2 regions of the Paenibacillus sp. CR_12 genome follow, and region 2 is predicted to be linked to the other one. Evidence: riboswitches for the same ligand, from Rfam matches in the RefSeq annotation. Region 2 holds a riboswitch; the other holds the start of a gene.

Region 1 (4,543 bases), on a different contig from region 2:
CCGGTCAGCAACCAGCCGAATGATCTCGGCGTTGAACAGCATGCCCGTCTTCAATGCATCTACCCCGAGGTCCGATCCAACCGCTTCAATCTGCTCCGCAGTTGCTTCGGGCGGCAGCGGATATACGCCGTGAACCCCCAAGGTATTCTGCACCGTGATCGCGGTAATCGCCGACATGCCGTACACGCCGAGTTCCTGGAAGGTTTTCAGATCGGCCTGTATGCCGGCGCCGCCACCGCTGTCAGACCCGGCAATCGTCAGGGCACGGGGTATGCGAGCCTCGCTCATCGCGTGCCTCCGGCAGCCGCCGCTCCCGCTTCCAGCACAGCGGCATACCCTTCCAGCGATCCTGGATGAAGCTTCGTCAGCTCGTCCAGGAAAGTTATCTGGAAGCTTCCCGGTCCCAGATCTGCCGTTCGCTCAGCAGCTTTCGCCGCCGCGGCCCCATAGAAGGCCAGACCCGCCGTACCTGCAAGCAGCAGGTTTGCTTCCACCGCGGCAAAGGCACCCAGCACCGAGGTCAGCAGGCAGCCTGCGCCGGTCACCTTCGTAAGCAGAGCATCCCCTCCGGTAATGATGCGCACTTCCGTTCCATCGGTAATCACGTCCTCTTCACCGGTAATGGCCACGATCGTGCCTAACTCGCGCGCCGCCCGCACGGCCAGCTCGGCATGATTGCTGCCTGCGCTATTGCCTGCGTCTACGCCCTTGATCTCGCGGACCTCCCCGATAAGGTGAGCGACTTCAGCCGCATTTCCGCGCACGAGCGAAACCTTCACCTCGCTTAGGATCCGCAGCGCCGACTCCGTCCGAAAACGGGTCGCTCCCGCGCCGACCGGGTCCAGCAGCACCGGCACGCCATGGGCATTCGCCGATTGCCCCGCGATAATCATCGCATCCACCAGCTCGCGGTTCAGCGTGCCGATGTTCAATACGAGCGCGCCCGCGATGGCGGCCATATCCGCCACTTCCTCCGGCGCGTAAGCCATCACCGGCGACGCGCCCAGCGCGTACAAGCCGTTAGCCGTAAAATTCGTAACCACCACGTTCGTCATATTGTGAACGAGGGGGCTCGTCTGCTGTACCTTCGTCAAAAGCGCCGAAACCTCTTTTTCCCATGAATGCATTTATATCAGCCTCTCTTCGCTATAATGGAATTCCATGTGCTTGTGATCATTGCTCTTACAGCACCGCAGCCTCCAGCTGCACCGGCCACTCCTCCTGCTTATAAGCCATGTCCCAGAACAGATACTCCAGCTGGCAGCTCAGCATGAAATGCTCCCTCATCCGTTCCCGCTCGGCTGCCGTCGCACGATCCGCCCATGCATCGAGACGGTCGCGGAATTTGGCTGTCGCGTCTTCCCCCCGGTTTCCGTAGAAAGAAATCCAGTCGTAAAACGGATGGGAGGCATCCGGCTTCACCTCATTCAGCAGCTTGCGGCCAATCTCCAGGTACGTCCATGGGCACGGCAGCAGCACGGCCATAATCTCCCCCAAACTACCCTCATGCGCCACCGTCAGCATATGACGGATGTAATGATGCGCGGACGGAGCCAGCGGATATCCTTGAAGCTCTTCATAGGTCACCCCGGCGGCTGCGCAAAAATTCTGATGCGGGTGCACCTCGCTGTGCAGAATGAATGAAATCTGTTCGTTAAAGGCCGCAATCTCTTCACGGCTGATCGATTTGGATATGGCTATTCCGTATATCCGCATGTAGGCATTCAAATACTCAAAATCCTGCTTCACATAGTGAATCAGCTGCTCCCGCTTCAGATTCCCCTCGGCAATGCCTTTTACGAAGGGATGATCGAAGATTGCTTGAAAAATGCCTCCCGCCTGCTGACGGAGCTCTTGCGTGAAACTCATCTTTGTCCCCACCTCCAACATATTGAAGAGCAGGAAGTCCGTAAGACACGACTTTTCAGACAACGCTAAAAAGCCGCCCCGAAAACTGGAGCGGCTTCGTCAACAAGCCCGGGTGCGCCAAAAAAACGCACCGAGACCTCATATTCGAAGGCTCCACTTTCCTACGCTAGTACGAACTAGATCAGGTTCAAAGGGTCCAAGATACGCTCTTGTCTCAGCCGCCAACGGCTCCCCTAGTGGACTTCCTATTCTTTTGTCTAATACTGTACATAGGTTTGAGGGTGGTGTCAAACGTTAACAGTTTGTGGACGGAACCTCAAGCTCGAACCTTCCTCCGACCGCGTGATTGTGACGATGTACCGTGGCGGCTGTCTTTTCGCAAGATAAAAACGCAGGCTACCCCAAACTCATTCCGGAAACACTGACGCTCGGCTGTCATATATGCCCCTGCATAATGAGTGCATAAGCACAATTCAAATAAATGAAATTTAAAGGAGCGAGCGTATTTATGACGTACCGACCGAAAACGGTTAAACCCATTCCGGATGGCTACACCTCCGTGACGCCGTGGATCATCTCAAGAAACTCCGCAGCGCTGATCAATTTCCTCAAACAGGCATTCCGAGCCGAAGAGCTTGCGCGCGTCTATGTTGGCGATGGTGTCATCGGCCATGCCGAGGTGCGAATCGGGGATGCCGTCGTCATGATGTTTGACGCAAAGCCGGAATGGCCGGATAGCCCGGCATACCTCCGTTTGTATGTTGAGGATTGCGATGACGTGTATCGGCAAGCGCTGGCCGCAGGAGCGGTCTCGGTGACGGAGCCAACGACCTTGTTCTTCGGCGATCGGGTGGGACGGGTACGGGACCCGTTCGGCAACTTATGGTGGGTACAGACACGAATGGAGGACCTCACTCCGATGGAAATGGAACAGCGTGCCCAAGACCCGGAATACATTCAAGCGATGACCTATGTTGCAGGGGCGGAGATCGTGGTGAAGATGTCGTAAAAAGTTACCGTGAAGCGAGCGTTATTACAGGGAGGACATGGGTGGATTCGGTGTCCCAGGGGTGTGCATGGATGGCGCCGACCAAAACAACTTAGAACACCATAACTTAGAGTAGCTTTGGGTTAGAGGTAGAATCCGGTATATAGTTGGTGCTACTACTGGTCTTGGTACTACTACTGGTCTTGGTGCGACCGGTTGAGGAAAGCGGACTGAAGATACGTTATTTAGCTGAAAAGGCGTAATTTTTGATGGCTAACGGACACCAGATACGTTATTCATAGAATATGATGGCAAAAGGACAGTCTATTGCGGAAATAAGGGATCCTGTGTCCGTTTGATCTGAGAATCGCGGGTTAATCAGGGAAATAAGGGACCCTGTGTCCGTTAACAGGTCATGGTTAGCGGCATGATGCCCGGAGTTGGTTAGGCTGTACTGGCGAGCGATGTGACATACAACTGCATACCGGCGGTACTTCGACGTAGCGATGTTACCGACGCGCGATGTTAAAAAAGGAGGCATCCCAAAAGATCCCAGATCTTTCGGGGTGCCTCCTTTATCCGCTTGTTCCCAGCATCTTCCGCTATACGATGATACTAGCTTTCAGCATCCGTCTTCATCCCTTACTGAATGCCGTAAAACTCCTGCAGTTGGTCGATCATCAGGTTGGCCGCCAGGATGCCGCCCGCCGTATTCCAGATCGCGTCATCCACTTTGTGGGCTTGACCGTTCTTCACAACGTTCAGGTTCTTCCACAGCGGATCGTTGATCCATTCCTGCTCGGTCTGGTTGGCGCCGCCATCCCCTGTCTCATAAGTGAAGTAGAACAGTCTGTCGGCTTCCACCTCAGGCAGACGTTCCTTCGTGATCTCGTCCACGAAATCGTCCTTGGCGTTCTTGGTCATGTCGTTGCGGGCAATGCCGATTTTATCGAAAATAACGCCCGAGAACGTATTGGTGTGGTACACCCGCGTCTTGCCTGCCATGAAACGAACCACGGAGACGGTTTCGTCGACCTTGCTTCCAGCCTTCTCTTTAAACTCCTGGATCCGCTTGTCGTAGGCAGCCAAGAGTTCTTCGCCTTCCGACACTTTGTTCAGCGCCTTGGCATACAGTTCAAAATTGTTCTGCCACTCGCCGCGAAGATCCTCGGCAAAAACAGTCGGCGCGATCGCCTTCAATTGCTCGTATACTTTTTCCTGACGCATCTTGTTGCCGATGATCAGGTCAGGCTGCAGACCCGCGATCAGCTCGATGTTCGGCTGGCTCTCTTCCCCGACAACGGTAACGCCTTCCATCTGGTCTTTAATATGCGGATACCAAGGATCCCCCGTCCAGGATCTAACGGCACCTACCGGCTTCACGCCCAAGGCCAGAAGCGCCTCGGTTCCTTCGTTCGTGAGGACGACGACCTTTTGAGGCGTTCCTTTGATCGTTTCCGTCCCCATGGCATGCGTAACTTCATACGATTCGCCGCCGGCAGCAGCGCCGCTGTTGCCCTCTGCGGTATTCGTCGTGTCGCCGCCCGCGTTGCTTGTCCCTTCTTGCGCCGGGCTTGCTCCGCACCCCACGAGAATCACGATCATGATCAGAGCCAGCAAGCTAAACTTGAGGCCTCTTGCCCGTTTCTTTGCCATTCCTGTTCCCATTCCTATCTAAATCCCCCT
Region 2 (4,543 bases):
AGGGATAAGCCGGTAAAAAGCCCGTTCCACCCTCCGAACCGCTGCACCATAAGGGCAAACATCCCGCCAAGCACGCTGTAGGGAAGCAGATATCTTACGATCAGATTTCCGAACGAACGGGGCTCCCTCTCATCCAACGATTGATTTCGGGCATCGGGAGCTGACCGCCCTCCTGCCAAACCAATGATGAATACCGATAACGTATACAGTGGGTACAGGTATGAACGAACTTCAACACCCTTATAATCGACGAGATACATATGCAGAACATCGGCGGCAATGTACATGCTCCCGCCGAGGCATATCAGGAAGACCGCCCGTTTCCTTAACTGTCCTGTGTTAAAATACAACACCAAGGTGAAGAAAATAAGCACCGTTGCGCACAGCGGGTACAGCATGTCCACCCACAGCTTTCCCCATAAGGCTTCATTCGCCAAACCGTTAAGCTCGGGCTTGATGAAATATTCCCAGCCTACCGTCATGACCGTTATGCCAACGATCACGATATCCAGCATAAACCGCACTCCCCGAAACGAACCTTGTACGTGCCGGAACAAATAAATGAGGGCACCTGCAAACAGGATGATTTCGAATCCCCAGAATAATTGAGTCAAAATTGTACGGGAAGCGCTCTCTTTCCCCAGCCAAAAATAACAAGCATCGATGATTCGAGCCGAGGCATCCGCCATCAGCCCGGCACTTGCGATAAGCCAAAACCTTCGAAGATGCGGCTCGTAATGCCGACTGATCCGTAGTAAATAGACGGAAGCGGCAGCGGAAGCCATAATGACTAGAACACGCTGAAGCAATAAAGCATCAGGCATCCACAGAACGGTCATTATCTGAATGAATGCATATATGATGGCGAGTCGAATCCACAGATGATCTGCTGGAGTTGGACTCATAAGCATTCCTCCTCGGCCAAAAGGCAAGCTTTCTTCAATGCTTGTTTGTTAGGTCTTTTGAATTAATAGTTATAGTTCTCATGATACTTTTTACCCACCTAAAAGTAAAGATGAGGAAATGAAAGAAAGACCATCGATTCTACTCTATTAAACCATCGCGCTCCAAAAGCTTTCCGTCCTCAAGGCCCACTTGACGTATAGGAATTATATGATAACATTTCAGTCATATCTCATATGAATCGGAAAGGGTGTTTAGCCTTGTCACAGAAACGATTGGATCATGTCGGCATTGTCGTCCGGGACCTTGAAGCCACGATTGCTTTTTACACAACCGTCGTCGGACTTGAACTGAAAGATCGCCTTACCCATACCAATGGCGTCATCCAGCTGGCATTCCTCGGATTTAACGGCAGCGACGAAACGGAAGTCGAGCTTATCCAGGGCTACAGCGACACGCTTCCCGCAGAAGGCACCGTCCATCATTTCGCCGTCAGCACCGATAACATCGAAGCGGAATATGTGCGCGTACAGGGACTGGCCGTACCTCATCTTGACGAAGAAATCGTAACGCTTCCGAACGGGTACCGCTATTTCTTCGTCCACGGTCCCGAAGGAGAATGGATTGAGTTCTTCCAGCGCTAACCGCTGCCGAACAGGATCCTATCAAAATGCTTCATCCCGTGAATGGTTAACGGGGTTCATTCTTCCAACCGCACAAGCCATGCCCAATACGAAGACCTGCCTCGTTCGCATCCCCTTCCGAACTAGACAGGTCTTTGCGTTAGGACTATAATAACGGATGTAACGTCCGAAACTTCATAAATCCCGGGGGAGCTGGAATTTGGCCGGCTGAGAGTGTATCCGATGATACTGACCCTTACACCTGATCTGGGTAATGCCAGCGTAGGAAGTCCATGTTTGCGGCAGCTATGATTTGCCGTGGTATACACTTACGCCGTCATGCGTCCTGATATCATTCAGGGCGCTTTTTTTGTGGAGTTAACGAGGTCATAGAAAGAGAAAGAGAATTCAAAGGAGAGAAGACAAGATGAAGAAGGGAAAATGGATGGCGCTGCTTCTCGCTTGCGCCCTGCTGATGGTTGCGGCGGGATGCGGTACAGGCGTACAGAACGAAAATACAGGTACCGAAGGCGCAGACGGCCAGGCGGCCGAAAAGCTCCGCGACGTACAGCTGATGCTCGATTGGTCGGCCAACACAAACCACACCGGACTGTATGCAGCCAAGGAGCTCGGGTATTATGAGGAAGAAGGGCTTAACGTCCAGATCGTCCAGCCAGGGGCCGGCGGAACGGATACGCTGGTCGCATCCGGCAAGGTGCCGTTTGGCATCAGCTACCAAGAAGGCGTCACGCTTGCCAGAACCCAAGGCCTGCCGCTTGTCTCCATTGCGGCGATTATTCAGCATAATACATCCGGCTTTGCCGCCCCCAAGGACAAGGGGATCGTCAAGGCTGGCGATTTTGAAGGGAAATCCTACGGCGGCTGGGGCTCGCCTGTTGAGGAAGCCGTCATGAAATCCATCATGGAGATCGACGGTGCCGATGTCAGCAAAGTAAATATGGTTAACATGGGCGATGCCGATTATTTTACGGCCGTCAAACGCGATATTGATTTTGCCTGGATCTTCTATGCCTGGACCGGTATCGAAGCCGAGCTCCGGAACGAGCCGCTTGACATGATCTATGTGAAGGACTACTCCGAGCAGCTTGACTATTACACGCCGGTGATCGTAACGAACGAGAAGCTGATCCAGGAGGACCCGGAGCTTGTCAAAGCATTCATGCGGGCGACCTCAAAAGGATACGACTATGCGATTCAACATCCTGAGGATGCGGCTGCCCTGCTGACGAAGGCCGTTCCCGAACTGGATGCCGAGCTGGTTCATGCCAGCCAGAAATGGCTGAGTCCCCGCTATCAGGATGATGCTGCCCGCTGGGGCGAGCAGAAAGCCGAAGTATGGTCGGGGTATGCAGACTGGATGTTTGAACGCAAGCTGCTCGAGAAGGAGCTTGATGCGGACAGCGCCTTCACCAATGAATTTTTACCGGAGAAACCATAGGATGCATTTAATTTGGAAGAGAGACGGCCTGTCCGACAGGCTGCCTCTCTTCCATTACAATATAGCTTGCATGAAAGGATGAGTTTAGATGGCAAACACCCTCTTGAGCATACAAGTGATACCCAGAACGCCGGATGGAGGCGACAGCATTCCTTATGTGGATGAAGCGATTCGGGTCATTCAAGAATCGGGCGTGAAATACGAGGTCCATGCGCTCGAAACCACCTTGGAAGGAGAGCTTTCCGAGCTGCTGAAAATCGTTGAGCGCATGCATGAGGCGCTGGTGAAAGCGGGAAGTCCCAGCGTCATATCCCAGGTCAAAATCGCGCACCATCCGGGCGGCATCAGCATGGATAAGCTGACTGAGAAATACCGTCCATGAGAAAAGGCTGGTGGAGCTCCGTTTGGCCGCCCGCTGCGGCGGTCCTTTTCTTTTTGACGGTATGGCAGGCCGCGGTATCGGTATTCGATATAGAGCCGTATATTTTGCCGGCGCCGACGGCCATCGGGCATGAAGCCGCCACCGGCGCCTCCGGCCTATTTCAGCATACGCTGGCCACGCTGCAATTAACCCTGGTCGGATTTATGATCGGTACGGCGATCGGCCTTGTCATCTCGTTGGCCCTGCATCTGGTGCCTTTTCTCAAAACAGCCCTCTATCCGCTTCTTATTCTTAGCCAGAACGTGCCGACGATCGCTCTCGCCCCGCTCCTCATGATTTGGTTCGGCTTCGGCATGCTGCCCAAGGTTATCGTGATTACCCTGGTCTGCTTCTTCCCCGTAGCCGTTGCCGCCCTGGACGGACTGGCGCGTACCGACCGAACCATGATGAATTACATGCAGATGGCGGGAGCCACTTCATGGCAGATCTTCACCAAGCTGGAGCTGCCGCATGCGCTCCCCTCCATCTTCTCCGGGATCCGCATCGCGGCCACCTATTCGGTCATGGGTGCGGTGATCGGGGAATGGATCGGCTCGGACCGGGGCATCGGCTACTATATGATGCTGCAAAAATCCGGCTACCGCACGGACCGGGTGTTTGTTGCCATTCTGATCATCGTCCTGCTCAGCCTGCTGATGGTGCTGCTGATCACCCTGCTGGAGAAGCGCCTGATCCGCTGGAATCGAAAAGGCTAGAACCACGGTGAACGGACATTTTCCAACCTATATAAAAGGAGGCTGTTTAGCGACATGACATATCAAGTATCCCTGCCGGATCATGACGGGCAGCGCCGGTCATCTACCGCGGTCCCGCCAGCGCCTGCCCTTGAGGTTCGCAGCCTTCATATCACCTTCCGCGAACGGCGCAGCGAAGTGCACGTGCTGGATGGCCTTTCGCTTCAGGTGCAGCCCGGGGAATTCGTCTCCTTGATCGGTCCTTCAGGCAGCGGAAAGAGCACGCTCTTCCATATCATCGGGGGGTTAACGGCTCCGGATGCGGGCTCCGTACTCATGGACGGTCAGGACGTGACCGGAGAGAAAGGCCGCATCGCCTATATGCCTCAACAGCCGGCCCTCTTCCCTTGGCGTACGGTGGAGGACAACGTGCTCCTTCCCG

Evidence for each region. Region 2 has a riboswitch for thiamine pyrophosphate ahead of RB297_RS19395 (ABC transporter substrate-binding protein). Riboswitches for the same ligand answer to the same signal wherever they lie in the genome.
Region 1: linked by a shared signal. The riboswitch ahead of tenA (thiaminase II) and the one ahead of RB297_RS19395 (ABC transporter substrate-binding protein) in region 2 are both predicted to bind thiamine pyrophosphate.

The regions. Positions count from the first base shown of each region.
Region 1 is NZ_JAVFHO010000003.1:517,954-522,496, forward strand. It holds gene thiD (bifunctional hydroxymethylpyrimidine kinase/phosphomethylpyrimidine kinase) at 1-288, opposite strand, end outside; gene thiM (hydroxyethylthiazole kinase) at 285-1,127, opposite strand; gene tenA (thiaminase II) at 1,183-1,869, opposite strand; TPP riboswitch at 2,011-2,114, opposite strand; gene RB297_RS14510 (VOC family protein) at 2,378-2,878, shown strand; gene RB297_RS14515 (ABC transporter substrate-binding protein) at 3,500-4,525, opposite strand.
Region 2 is NZ_JAVFHO010000005.1:128,118-132,660, forward strand. It holds gene RB297_RS19385 (diguanylate cyclase domain-containing protein) at 1-905, opposite strand, end outside; gene RB297_RS19390 (VOC family protein) at 1,164-1,547, shown strand; TPP riboswitch at 1,723-1,832, shown strand; gene RB297_RS19395 (ABC transporter substrate-binding protein) at 1,954-2,985, shown strand; gene RB297_RS19400 (MTH1187 family thiamine-binding protein) at 3,074-3,367, shown strand; gene RB297_RS19405 (ABC transporter permease) at 3,364-4,122, shown strand; gene RB297_RS19410 (ABC transporter ATP-binding protein) at 4,177-4,543, shown strand, end outside.